Regions from separate parts of the Serratia sp. Ae19-1 genome, predicted to be linked through region 2. Evidence: predicted binding sites of a transcription regulator. Region 2 holds the regulator's gene; each other region holds the start of a gene.
The links. Region 2 encodes ArgR, which controls arginine synthesis, uptake and breakdown. Its sites were predicted from a motif close to ANTGAATAAAAATACANT; they were not measured.
Positions count from the first base shown of each region.

Region 1: the regulator ArgR is predicted to act here: its motif matches at 2,280-2,297, upstream of argA (amino-acid N-acetyltransferase).
Region 3: the regulator ArgR is predicted to act here: its motif matches at 2,811-2,828, upstream of argC (N-acetyl-gamma-glutamyl-phosphate reductase).

Region 1 is NZ_JBCHWD010000009.1:64,794-69,310, forward strand. It holds gene mltA (murein transglycosylase A) at 1-453, opposite strand, end outside; tRNA gene AAIE04_RS21745 (tRNA-Met) at 670-746, shown strand; gene amiC (N-acetylmuramoyl-L-alanine amidase AmiC) at 837-2,090, opposite strand; gene argA (amino-acid N-acetyltransferase) at 2,312-3,655, shown strand; gene recD (exodeoxyribonuclease V subunit alpha) at 3,698-4,517, opposite strand, start outside.
Region 2 is NZ_JBCHWD010000010.1:86,680-91,196, forward strand. It holds gene AAIE04_RS22770 (helix-turn-helix domain-containing protein) at 1-210, shown strand, start outside; gene mdh (malate dehydrogenase) at 277-1,215, opposite strand; gene argR (transcriptional regulator ArgR) at 1,680-2,150, shown strand; gene yhcN (peroxide/acid stress response protein YhcN) at 2,554-2,817, shown strand; gene yhcN (peroxide/acid stress response protein YhcN) at 2,938-3,201, shown strand; gene mpl (UDP-N-acetylmuramate:L-alanyl-gamma-D-glutamyl-meso-diaminopimelate ligase) at 3,401-4,517, opposite strand, start outside.
Region 3 is NZ_JBCHWD010000002.1:732,647-737,163, reverse strand. It holds gene AAIE04_RS08825 (argininosuccinate synthase) at 1-840, opposite strand, end outside; gene argB (acetylglutamate kinase) at 866-1,639, opposite strand; gene argC (N-acetyl-gamma-glutamyl-phosphate reductase) at 1,660-2,664, opposite strand; gene argE (acetylornithine deacetylase) at 2,881-4,026, shown strand; gene ppc (phosphoenolpyruvate carboxylase) at 4,286-4,517, shown strand, end outside.

The DNA of each region.
Region 1 (4,517 bases), on a different contig from region 2:
CAGGCGCCCCCTGCCCTTCGGTGGCATACGGTACAGCGGATAGCGGAACTCGCCCTGCTGGGTATAGCGCGCCTGCACCACCGGCGTGTAGTAGCCGGTAAACTGCACGTTGCCGTAATTGTCGACGCCTTCCATCTGGTAAGCGCTGAGGCCATACTGGCTCAGCATGCGCGTGTCGGCGCCGGACGCCATCCAGCTTTGCACCGCCTGATAAGTGCTGTTGTTGCGATTAAACAGCGAAGGCGACGCGTACTTGATCTCCATCAGCTGATCAGAATAATCCTTGGCGTTGACCGGCGAACCTTTGGCGTTGGGCTGATTGACCAGCTCCAGCGATTGATCCAGACGGCCGTCTTTATATTGCTGACCCCGATCGGTCGGCTTGGACGAACAGCCCGCCAACACCGCCACCATCAACCCGCCAAGCAGGTATTTGCCCCAACGTCCTTTCATCGCGCACACTCTCAAACTGATATGATCTACCGGCTGAACGATAACAAACGCTCATTGATAAAGGAATCGCTGCAAATAAAAAAACCCGCACGGAGGATAGTGATGAAAAAGAAGGCAAATTGCGGGCAAATTCAGCAGAAAAACGGGTTTAGGGCAATAAAATGCAAAAAGGGTTTGCAACAAAACGCATGGAGAGTATAGTGCGCATCCATCGGACGCGGGGTGGAGCAGCCTGGTAGCTCGTCGGGCTCATAACCCGAAGGTCGTCGGTTCAAATCCGGCCCCCGCAACCAACTCTTGATGACAACAGATAAGCACCCTGACGGGTGTTTTTTTGTATCTGCAATCCGCGAAAATAGCCGGACTCGCGCCCGGCCCTGCCGTTATCGGCTCGCCAGCGCGCCGCCGTTGGCGAAATAAGCCTTGATGCCTGCCAGAATCGACTCCGCCACCTGCTGTTGGAAATGGCTGGTGCGCAGCTTGCGCTCCTCTTCGATGTTGCTGATAAACGCCGTCTCCACCAGGATCGACGGGATATCCGGCGCCTTTAACACCGCAAAACCGGCCTGATCGACGCGATTCTTGTGCAACCGGTTGATTTTGCCCATCCGATTCAACACTTCCTTGCCGAACTTCAGGCTGTCGTTGATGGTCGCGGTCTGGATCAGATCGAACATGGTGTGGTCGAGATAGCGGTCGCCGCTCTTGCTGACGCCGCCGATTTGGTCCGACGCGTTCTGTGTCTGCGCCAGGAACTTGGCCGCCGAACTGGTGGCGCCCTTGGTGGACAACGCGAACACCGATGAACCGCGCGCCGCGCGGCTGGTAAAGGCATCGGCGTGAATCGAAACGAACAGGTCCGCACGCTGCTTGCGCGCCTTGGCGACGCGCACCTTAAGCGGGATAAACACGTCTTCGTTGCGCGTCATGAACACCTTCATGTTCGGCTCGCGCTTGATCATGGCGCTCAGCTTGCGGGCAATCTGCAGCACGATGTCTTTCTCGCGCGTCTTGTACTTGCCGATCGCACCGGGATCTTCGCCGCCGTGGCCAGGATCCAGCATGATGACGATCGGCCGATCGCGCCCCGCCTTGCCGGCCTGCGGCGCTTCCGGCGGCAGCGTGCGCTCCAGATCGCCCTTGTTGTAATCTTCCAGTAACGCCAGTAGCGGATCATACTCCTCACCGCCGCTGCCGACCTTGGTCGGATAGAGATCCATCACCAGACGGTTGCGATACTCCGGCACCGGCGCCAGCGTGAAAATATGCGGGCTGACGCTTTGTTTGAGCTCCAGCACCAGCCGCACGGTATTCTGATCAAACTGGCCGACGCGCGCCTGCTTGAGATAAGGATCGTCGGCGCGCACCTGCCCGGCGATGCCTTTCAGCACGCTGTTGAGGTGAACGCCTTCGATATCCACCACCACGCGATCGGGATTGGTCAGGGCGAACTGCTTGTATTTGAGTTCGACGTTGGATTCCAACGTGACGCGGGTATAGGTGGAGGATGGCCAGACGCGCACGGCGATCACGTGCGATGATGCGGCGAAGCCCGTACGACTCACACTCAGCAACCAGCTGGCGGCAACGCCCTGTAATAAACGACGGCGGCCCAGATTGTGATTAGAGTTTGGCATGCGGCTCCGGCAGTAATAGCTGTTTACAACAGATGAAAAAAACACCAATGAAATGGGGATGCCGAAAACTTTAACCAATCATTCCAGCCCTGTCATCAGAAAATCTTTTTATGGTTTTTCAATTTATTAACGATTTAGCGCCCTTAGCACACTCTTCATGACGATTTCCCACTTGCCATCGGCACAATAAAAGAATAAAAATACAAAAATACCGTATAAATATGCAAAGAGGTTTGGCCGTGAAGGAACGTAGTACAGAGCTGGTGCAAGGATTCCGTCACTCAGTCCCCTATATCAACGCCCACCGCGGCAAGACGTTTGTCATCATGCTCGGCGGGGAAGCCATCGAACACGAGAATTTCTCCAACATCGTCAACGATATCGGGTTGCTGCATAGCCTGGGCATTCGCCTGGTGGTGGTTTACGGCGCGCGGCCGCAAATCGACGCCAATCTGGCTCAGCATAACTATGAGCCGATCTACCACAAACACACCCGCGTGACCGACGCCCATACGCTCGAACTGGTCAAGCAGGCTGCCGGCCTGCTGCAGCTCGACATCACCGCCCGGCTGTCGATGAGCCTCAACAACACGCCGCTGCAGGGCGCGCATATCAACGTGGTCAGCGGCAACTTCATCATCGCGCAGCCGCTGGGCGTCGATGACGGCATCGACTACTGCCACAGCGGCCGCATTCGCCGCATCGATGAAGACGCAATCCACCGTCAGCTCGACAGCAACGCCATCGTGCTGATCGGCCCGGTCGCGGTTTCGGTCACCGGCGAGAGCTTCAATCTGACGTCAGAAGAAGTGGCTACCCAGTTGGCGATCAAGCTGAAAGCGGAAAAAATGATCGGTTTCTGCTCCTCGCAGGGCGTAACCGATGCCGAAGGCAATATCCTTTCCGAGCTGTTCCCCAACGATGCGCAAAAGCGCCTTGAAGAGCTGGAGGAAGGCGGCGATTACCATTCCGGCACCGTGCGTTTCCTGCGCGGCGCGGTGAAAGGCTGCCGCAGCGGCGTGCGCCGCAGCCACCTGATCAGCTATCAGGAAGACGGTGCGCTGGTGCAGGAACTGTTCTCGCGCGACGGCATCGGCACCCAAATCGTGATGGAGAGTGCCGAACAGGTGCGCCGGGCGACGATCAACGACATCGGCGGCATCCTGGAGCTGATCCGGCCGCTCGAGCAGCAGGGCATCCTGGTGCGCCGTTCGCGTGAACAGCTGGAGATGGAGATCGACAAATTCACCATTATCGAACGCGATAACCTGACTATCGCCTGCGCGGCGCTGTACCCGTTCGTGGAGGAAAAAATCGGTGAAATGGCCTGCGTGGCGGTGCATCCCGATTACCGCAGCTCCTCGCGCGGCGAAATGCTGCTGCAGCGGGTAGAAAACCAGGCGCGGCAGATGGGGTTGAAAAAGCTGTTCGTGCTGACCACCCGCAGCATCCACTGGTTCCAGGAGCGCGGATTCACTCCGGCGGAGGTCGACGTGCTGCCGATGCAAAAACAGGCGCTGTACAACTACCAGCGCCGTTCCAAAATCCTGCTGGCCGATCTGTAATCCCTGCGGGCGCGGCCGTTCATTGCCGCGCCCTTTTGCCGCTTATTCCGCTGTCTGCAGCCGTTCAGCCAGCCCGCTGCGACGCTGGGTCGGCGTGCGAATGGCCCGCAACAGCACCGCCTCCGTAGCGTACAGCGAGAGCTGCTTGCGCGCACGGGTGATCGCGGTATAAACCAGCTCGCGCGTCAGCACCGGCAGGAAGTGATTCGGCAATACCAGGACCGTATGGTCAAACTCCGATCCCTGGGACTTGTGCACCGTCATGGCATAGGCGGTTTCATGCGCCGGTAAACGGCTCGGCTGCACCGATTTGATGCTGCCGTCCGGCAGTTGGAAATGCACGCGCAGTTCCCCCTGCGCATCCGGCAGCGTAATGCCGATATCCCCATTGAACAGCCCCAGCGCGCTGTCGTTGCGGCCGATCATCACCGGCCGCCCTCGGTACCAGCGGCCGAGCACGCCCGGCTTGCGGTCGATCAGACCGGCGCGCTGCAACCCGAGCTCAATGCGCTCGTTCAGGCCGGCGACGCCGAACGGCCCTTCACGCAACGCGCACAGCACCTGGAAACGGCCAAAGGCCGCCAGCACCGTCGCCGCGTCCGCGCCTTCGGCGGTCAGCCGCAGAGAATCGCGATAGCCCGCTACGCAGGCATCCAACAGCGCCTGATACTCTTCACTCGTCGCCAGCGCATAGCCCGCGACATCGCCGAAACTGCCGTTTAGTGCCGCCAGCGCGCGATCCCCGGCACCGGCGTTAACCGCCAACGCCAGTTGGCCGATGCCGGAGCGGGCATCGAAGCGATAGCTCTTGCGCAGCAGGCATAGGCTGTCACGCACCGCCGCTTCCGCGTCAGCCTGCTGC
Region 2 (4,517 bases):
CGCAAGCAGGGCACCACGCTGGCGGCGGTATCACGCAAGGCAGGATTAAGCTCATCAACGCTGGCCAACGCGCTGTCGCGCCCATGGCCGAAAGGAGAATGGCTGATCGCCGAAGCGATAGGCGTTCACCCCTCGGAGATCTGGCCAAGCCGCTATTATGATCCGCACAGCGATTGCCTGCTGGATCGCAAAGCGCGCATCAAGTCGTGAACGCAGGGCAAAAAAAACCGCCGGAACAGCGTCCGGCGGCGTTTATCGGCTGACTCGCGGCGACGATCAGTTATTGATGAACTTCTCGCCCAGCTCGATATCTTTGTGCAGCACGTCCAGCATCTCATTCAGCGCTTTTTGTTCAAAGGCGCTCAGGGTGCCGATATCTTTGCGTTCTTCAACGCCGTTTTTGCCCAGCACCAGCGGCTGCGCGAAGAAGCGAGCGTATTTGCCGTCGCCTTCAACGTAAGCGCATTCCACCACGCCTTTCTCACCCTGCAGCGCACGCACCAGAGACAGGCCGAAACGTGCAGCCGCCTGGCCCATGGACAGCGTTGCAGATCCGCCACCGGCTTTGGCTTCCACCACTTCGGTGCCGGCGTTCTGAATGCGTTTGGTCAGATCCGCCACTTCCTGATCGGTGAAGCTCACGCCTGGGATCTGCGACAGCAGAGGCAGGATGGTCACGCCAGAGTGGCCGCCGATCACCGGCACGTTCAGTTCTTCAGGCTGCTTGCCTTTCAGCTCGGCCACGAAGGTGTTGGAACGAATGATATCCAGCGAGGTCACGCCGAACAGTTTGTTTTTGTCGTAAACGCCGGCTTTTTTCAGCACTTCCGCCGCGATGGCGACCGTGGTGTTTACCGGGTTGGTGATGATGCCGATGCAGGCTTTCGGGCAGGTTTTCGCCACTTGCTCAATCAGGTTACGCACGATGCCGGCGTTAACGTTGAACAGGTCGGAGCGATCCATGCCTGGCTTACGGGCCACGCCGGCGGAAATCAGCACCACGTCCGCGCCGTGCAGAGCCGGGGTCGCGTCTTCGCCGCTGAAGCCTTTGATTTTAACTGCGGTTGGGATGTGGCTTAAGTCGACGGCAACGCCTGGGGTAACGGGGGCAATGTCGTAGAGAGAGAGTTCAGAACCTGAAGGAAGCTGGGTTTTGAGTAGAAGGGCGAGGGCCTGGCCGATACCGCCAGCAGCACCGAGAACTGCAACTTTCATCCTATACTCCTTTATTATCTTAAATATATAAAGCGCCGTGAATGTGTTGGTTACGGACCTTAAATTATTACACCTTTAAAAACAATAAATTAGCCAATTCTTGCCTGCCAGTGTAATAAAATGGCCGCTGTCGCGCCCATTTTAGATTAAATCGCTTACGCATGAAGGGCATAGCGCACACTAATCAAAAATAATGCGAGGTTATTCACGAGCAAGTTAACCGGCCGTTACATTACACCCTTACGCAACATCAGAACAACATCATTTTAATAACATTTTATTTACTACTGCGGGCCGATTTTCCGTCATCAAAAGGGCATATTCATCGCGGCCGGATTTTGTTAAAATGCCGCCCTTTCCTCGCCGCCCGGTCATGTTTATTTTCTTTGGGTCGGCCTCTATTGCATAAAAATTCATCTATATGCATAATCATGACTTCCACTATCAACTTTCCACGGTGCAAAATGCGTAATCCCGCAAAACAGGAAGATCTGATCAAGACGTTCAAAGCGTTATTGAAAGAAGAAAAATTCAGTTCTCAAGGCGAGATCGTTTTGGCGCTGCAAGAAGAAGGCTTCGAAAACATTAACCAATCCAAAGTATCGCGCATGCTGACCAAGTTCGGTGCGGTACGTACGCGTAATGCCAAAATGGAAATGGTGTATTGCCTTCCGGCCGAACTCGGCGTGCCGACCACTACCAGCCCGCTAAAGAACCTGGTGCTGGACGTCGACCATAACGACGCCGTCGTGGTGATCCACACCAGCCCCGGCGCCGCACAGCTGATCGCCCGCCTGCTCGACTCATTGGGCAAATCCCAGGGCATCCTTGGCACTATCGCCGGCGACGACACGATTTTCGTCACCCCGTCCAGCGGCTTTACCGCTCAGAAGCTGCATGAAGCGATCCTGGGCGTGTTCGAGCAAGAGCTGTGAAACCTGGCGCTAACAAAGTGCGGCTACCGTCCGCATTTTGTTAGCGCTTCTTTAACCCCTGCGTTACCTTCTCGGCCCTCAACCGCGTTTAACACTGCTTTTTTATCCCGCCACAACACATTTCCATGACATATCCATGTAGCCAGCAGTACCCACTGTGATCTTCCGCACTTTTGGTCAAAAGCACTTACCTCATTGAAATTACATAAAATTAACATCGAAAGATCGTTTTATAAGCGTTTTTTATTCCTTACGGTTATAAAAAAGAAGGTTCATCGGTTTAAAGTTTCACTAGCAACTGTTAGCGAACTATTAATTTTTCGCGTTACTAGCTGTATACTCATTTCCGTGAACTAAGTCACAGTTCGTTAGAACTGATAAAAGAATACGATGAGGTGAGATGATGAAAATTAAAGCTACCGTTGCAACCCTGAGCGTTCTGTCCATGCTTTCCTTCGGCGCATTCGCAGCACAATCTGTTGATGCAACCCAGGCCGCAAAACTGCAGCCCGCCGGCGTGATCACTGTGAGCGGCGTCGCCGCTGCACCTTCCGACATTCGTCAGGCGCTGTCCGATAAAGCCGACGCCAAAGGGGCGACCGCTTACCGCGTGATTGAAGCGCGTAACGACGGCAACTTCCACGCAACCGCTGAAATCTACAAATAAGTACCGGCATTACCCGGCAACGGGCAATACATCTCTGGAACCAAACGCTGTCATAACGGCCTTCAAGAATAAAAATCGCTGCCAAGCCCTTCCAGGCTGTTATGACCAAGGATCGCTATCATGAACATGAAAACTACTGTTGCTGCACTCGGTTTGCTGTCCGTCATCTCCTTCGGCGCCTCCGCCGCCCAGTTGGTGACTAACGATCAGACCGCCAATCTGCAATCTATCGGCACCATTACCGTCAGCGGCATCGACGGCGCGCCGACCGACATTCGCCAGGCGTTGTCGGAGAAAGCCGACGCGAAAGGCGCGACCGCCTACCGCGTAATCGAAGCGCGTAACGAAGGCAACTACCACGCCACCGCCGAGATTTACAAATAACAACTCTGGGAACGGCTTTGCAGAGCTGATTACCCTCGTCACTGCCACTGCCGAGTTCTGACGCAAACGCCGATTTCCCAGAGACCCTCTCGTCGTCCTATCCGACGAACCCCGTTGCCCTCGCTCGCGAGGGCTTTTTTATGGGTGTAAAAAAAAGGCCGCGAATGCGGCCCCTGTGTTGGCTGATGCGGCTAAGCGATCAGTAGGTCACCTTCGGTTCCTGCTTTTTCGCCAGCGCGTCCAGCAGGCGATCGTGAATGCCGCCAAAACCGCCGTTGCTCATCACCAGAATGTGATCGCCCGGCTGTGCGGTTTTCACCACCATGTCCACCAGCGTGTCGAGATCCGCACTCCAGTGCGCCGGTTGCACACAGGCATCCGCCACTTCCGCCACCTGCCACGGAATGTGATGCGGCTGGAACAGGAACACCTCGTCGGCGCGGCCGAGCGAAGGCGCCAGATCGTTTTTGCTGATGCCCATTTTCATGGTGTTGGAGCGCGGTTCCAGCACCGCCAGAATGCGCGCCGTGCCGCCTACCTTGCCGCGCAGCGCGGCCAGGGTGGCCAGGATCGCCGTCGGGTGGTGCGCGAAGTCGTCGTAAACGGTGACGCCGTTGGCTTCGCCGCGCAGCTCCAGGCGGCGGCGGGCATTGATGAAATCGCCCAATGCGCGGCAGGCGTCCGCCGGCTGCACGCCGACGTGGCGGGTAGCGGCGATGGCCATCAGGCCGTTATGCATGTTGTGCTCGCCCACCAGCGCCCAGTTCACTTCGCCGACCTGCTCGCCGTCGAGGAACACCGCGTAATGGCTGGCGTCCGGCGTCAGCTTCTGCGCGCGCCAGGTGCCCTCTTCCCCCACCAGCTCCTGCTCGCTCCAGCAGCCCATCGCCATCACCTGTTTCAGGTGGCTGTCGTTGTCCGGCAGAATGATCTTGCCTTTGCCCGGCACCAGACGCACCAGATGGTGGAACTGTTTCTGGATGGCTTTCAGATCGTCGAAGATGTCGGCATGGTCGAACTCCAGGTTATTCATGATCAGCGTGCGCGGGCTGTAATGCACGAATTTGGAGCGCTTGTCGAAGAACGCGCAGTCATACTCGTCGGCTTCAATGACGAAGAACGGGCTGCCGCCGAGGCGGGCCGAAACGTCGAAGTTGCCCGGCACGCCGCCGATGACGAAGCCGGGCTGGTAGCCGCAGGCCTCGAGGATCCAGGTCGCCATGCCGGCGGTGGTGGTTTTGCCGTGGGTGCCGGCGACCGCCAATACCCAGCGATCGCGCAACACGGCGTCGTGCAGCCACTGCGGACCGGAAACG
Region 3 (4,517 bases), on a different contig from region 2:
GGTTTCATAGCAGCCGCGGGATTTGATGCCTACCAGACGGTTTTCCACGATGTCGATACGGCCAACGCCGTGCTTGGCGCCTAACGCATTCAGGGTTTCCAGGCACTGGTACGGCGACAGCGCTTTACCGTTAACCGCCACAACGCGGCCTTTCTCAACGGTAACGGTCACCTGTTCAGGCTGATCCGGCGCTTCCTGCGGATCGACGGTCCATACCCAGCAATCCTTGTTCGGCGCATTCCACGGGCTTTCCAGCACGCCGCCTTCGGTGGAGATGTGCCAGGCGTTCTCATCGCGGCTGTAGATCTTCTCCAGCGATGCAGTGGTCGGGATGTTGCGCTCTTTCAGGTAATCCAGCAGCGCCTCACGGGAACGCAGGTTCCATTCACGCCACGGCGCCACTACTTTCAGCTGCGGAGCCAGCGCGGTGTAGGTGGTTTCGAAACGCACCTGGTCGTTGCCTTTGCCGGTTGCGCCGTGGCACAGCGCGTCGGCGCCCACTTTCAGCGCCAGCTCGACCTGCGCCTTGGCGATGATCGGCCGCGCCATCGAGGTGCCCAGCAGATAGCTGCCTTCATACAGCGCGCCGGTCTGCAGCACCGGATAAACGTAATCGCGGATAAATTCTTCACGCAGATCGACCACGTGACATTCAGAGGCACCGGACTGCAGGGCTTTTTGCTCCACGCCTTCCAGATCGCTGCGCTCCTGACCGATGTCCGCCACGAACGCCACCACTTCACAGCCGCCGTAGTTCTCTTTCAGCCATGGAATGATGGCCGAGGTATCCAGGCCGCCGGAGTACGCCAGAACGATTTTTTTGATGCCTTGGTTTTGCATGATCTATTCCTTTCTAATTCTAAAATTAAGCGAGGATCCGGGTGCCAATCGACACGCCGTTAAACAAAGCAGGAAGCTGATCGGCATGGCGCCAGCTGGCGATATCCACCGGGCGGCCGAGGGTGCGGGCTGCGTCGAGCGCCGCATTCACCTTCACCACCATACCATCGGTGATGATGCCTTGCGCGATCAGTTGCTCCGCTTTTTGCGCCGTCATTTCCGCAATGCGTTGCCCCTTGCCGTCGAGGATGCCGCTGACGTCCGACAGCAGGATCAGATCCGCCCCCAGCGTCGCCGCCAGCGCCGTCGCCGCCTGATCGGCGTTCACATTCATTAACTGCCCTTCGGCGGTGATGCCGATGGAGCTGATAACCGGCAGGTAGCCGGCGCCCAGCAGGGTATTGAGCAGCGCGGGCGAGCCGGGCTGCGCGTTGCCGACGTGACCCAATGCCGGATCGAGCTGGGTCACGACTGCGCTGCCGCCGTCCGCCAGGCTCAGGCCAACGGCGTTGATTTGATGCTTAATCGCCCACGCCAGCAGCGTTTTGTTGGCGGTGCCGGCCAGCGCGCCGGTGATGATGTCGATCTGATCGGCCGGCGTGACCCGCAGGCCGTTCTTTTTCACCACCGGTAAAGAGAGTTGCTTCATCAGCTCGTCTACCACGCAGCCACCGCCGTGCACGATCACCAGCGGACGCTGATGCTGCTGCCGGTAACTGTCCAACGCGGTAAACAGACGTTCCAGCGCTTCTTCACTGTCTAATAACACGCCACCTAACTTGATAATTAACGGGTTCATTGCTGTTTACTCACGCTGGTTTAAAGGAGTGACTGGGTTTCCGGGAAACCGAAACGGATATTCAGGCATTGCACCGCCTGTGCGGCCGCGCCTTTCAGCAGGTTGTCTTCCACCGCCACGGCGATCAGATGTTCGCCCTGCACCGCAAAACCGATGTCGCAGAACGGCAGCCCCACCACCGCTTTCAGCGCCGGCACGCCCTGGTCGTACAACCGCACCAGCGGCTTGTCGTCATAGGCGGCGTGATAGGCGGCGGCCACGTCCTGCGCGGTCACGCCGGCTTTCAGGCGGCAGGTGATGGTTTCAAGAATGCCGCGCGGGAAATTGCCCAGGTGCGGCGTAAAGATGACCGGCACGCCCAGGTGCGCGGCGATCTCCGGCTGGTGCCGGTGAGTGAAAATGCCGTATGGCTGCAGGCTCACTTCGCAAAAGCTGGTGGTCATGCTGGCCTTGCGCCCGGCGCCGCTGACGCCGCTGGTGGCGTTGATCACCGGCCACTGGTCCAGGTTCAGCAGCTGCTTTTCGATCAACGGTTTGAGCGCCAACTGCGCCGCCGTTGGGTAGCAGCCCGGCACCGCGATCAGCTGCGCCCGTTTGATCTTGTCGCTCTGCCACTCCGCCAGGCCGTACACCGCCTGCTCCAGCAGAGCGCCATGCTGATGCTCGAAACCGTAGTACTGGCTATAAAAACCGGCGTCCTGCACGCGGAAGGCGCCGGAAAGATCGAACACCACGCAACCCGCCGCCAGAAAAGCCGGTGCAATATCGTGGCTGACTTCATGGGCGGTGGCGAGGAACACCACATCGATGCCCTGCGCCGCCTGTGCAACGTCGGTCAACGGCTGTAGCGGCAGATCGACGATGCCTTTCAACTGGGGATGGAGATCGGAAAGCAACTTTCCTGCATCTGCACTTTGCGCTGAAACCGCTAAAGCGGTTATGTTCATGTGTGGGTGGCGATTCAGGTAAGCCGTGAGCTCCGCTCCGGCGTAACCGCTGGCACCAACGATCAGCGTATTCAACATGTGGCCTTTCACCTTCTCAACTGACGTGCGGTCGTTTTCGACCCAGGTAACAGGGCTAGCCAGCGTTGTTGCGCCGTTCACCCACGGAGCCAGGCGTTGATGCTTTTATAAACATCCGGGTATCGGGTTCCCTTACGCTTCGGCTTACTGTATTTTTATTCAAAATAAATGCATGAATATTGATACTATCCTAACCAAAGGCTGTCAACAGTGAAGATGAAATTACCTCCATTTATTGAGCTGTACCGGGCGTTGATCGCCACACCGTCGATCAGCGCCACCGATGCCGGCCTCGATCAGAGCAATGAGGCGTTAATCAACTTGCTGGCCGAATGGTTTGCCGACCTGGGCTTTCGCGTCGACGTGCAGCCGGTACCGGATTCGCGCCACAAATTCAACCTGCTGGCCAGCATCGGCGAAGGCAGCGGCGGCCTGCTGCTGGCCGGCCACACCGATACGGTGCCTTACGACGAAGGCCGCTGGACGCGCGATCCCTTCACCCTGACCGAGCACGACAACAAGCTCTACGGCCTGGGCACCGCCGACATGAAAGGCTTCTTCGCCTTTATTCTGGATGCGGTGCGCGATATCGACGCGAGCAAACTGACCAAGCCGCTGTACATTTTAGCCACCGCAGATGAAGAAACGACGATGGCCGGCGCACGCTATTTCGCCGCCTCCACCGCCATTCGGCCGGATTTCGCCATCATCGGCGAACCGACCTCGCTGCAGCCAGTCCGCGCGCACAAGGGCCACATGGCCAACGCCATTCGCATCGTCGGCCAGTCCGGCCACTCCAGCGATCCGGCGCGCGGTGTCAACGCCATCGATCTGATGCACGAATCCATCAGCCACCTGATGGCGCTGCGCAAAACCCTGCAGGAGCGTTACAACAACCCGGCGTTCGCCGTGCCTTATCCCACCATGAACTTCGGCCATATCAGCGGCGGCGACGCAGCCAACCGCATCTGCGCCTGCTGCGAGCTGCACCTGGATATCCGCCCGCTGCCCGGCATGACGCTCGACAACATCAACGAACTGATGCATCAGGCGTTGGAGCCGGTGAGCCAACGCTGGCCGGGCCGCCTGAGCATCGAAGAGCTGCACGCGTCGGTGCCAGGCTACGAGTGCCCAACCGACCACCGCATGGTGGCAGTGATCGAGGAACTGCTGGGCACCCGCACCCAGGTGGTCAATTACTGCACCGAGGCGCCGTTCGTACAGCAGGTGTGTCCGACGTTAGTGCTCGGCCCCGGCTCTATCGACCAGGCCCACCAGCCGGACGAGTACCTCGACACCGCGTTTATCGAACCGACGCGTAAACTGCTGGGCCAGCTGGTCACTCATTTTTGCCGGCAATAAACCCGACATTTAACAGGGGAAATGCTTTATGCTTTCCCCTAACTCCAAATAAGTAGTAGACGGCGAAATAAGCCGTGCTGATAACCGACGTGCCGTAATTAAATTTCAGAAAATGCGCCGATTTTGATGTTTTTTTGCTAAAAATAGTGTCAATTGGACGACTGGACAGGAACGCGGTGGGATCAGGCAGGCGGTCTGCGCCTGACGCGTGAAATTTATTTACAAGATAAAAATCATACAGAACTGGGTCAGGGGTTATATGAACGAACAATATTCGGCAATGCGCAGTAATGTCAGTATGCTCGGCAAATTGCTCGGCGATACCATCAAAGAAGCGCTGGGCGAGCATATTCTCGATCGCGTAGAGACCATCCGTAAGCTTTCCAAATCCTCACGCGCCGGCAACGAAGCGCATCGCCAGGAACTGCTCTCCACCCTGCAGAACCTGTCCAACGACGAGCTGCTGCCGGTGGCGCGCGCCTTCAGCCAGT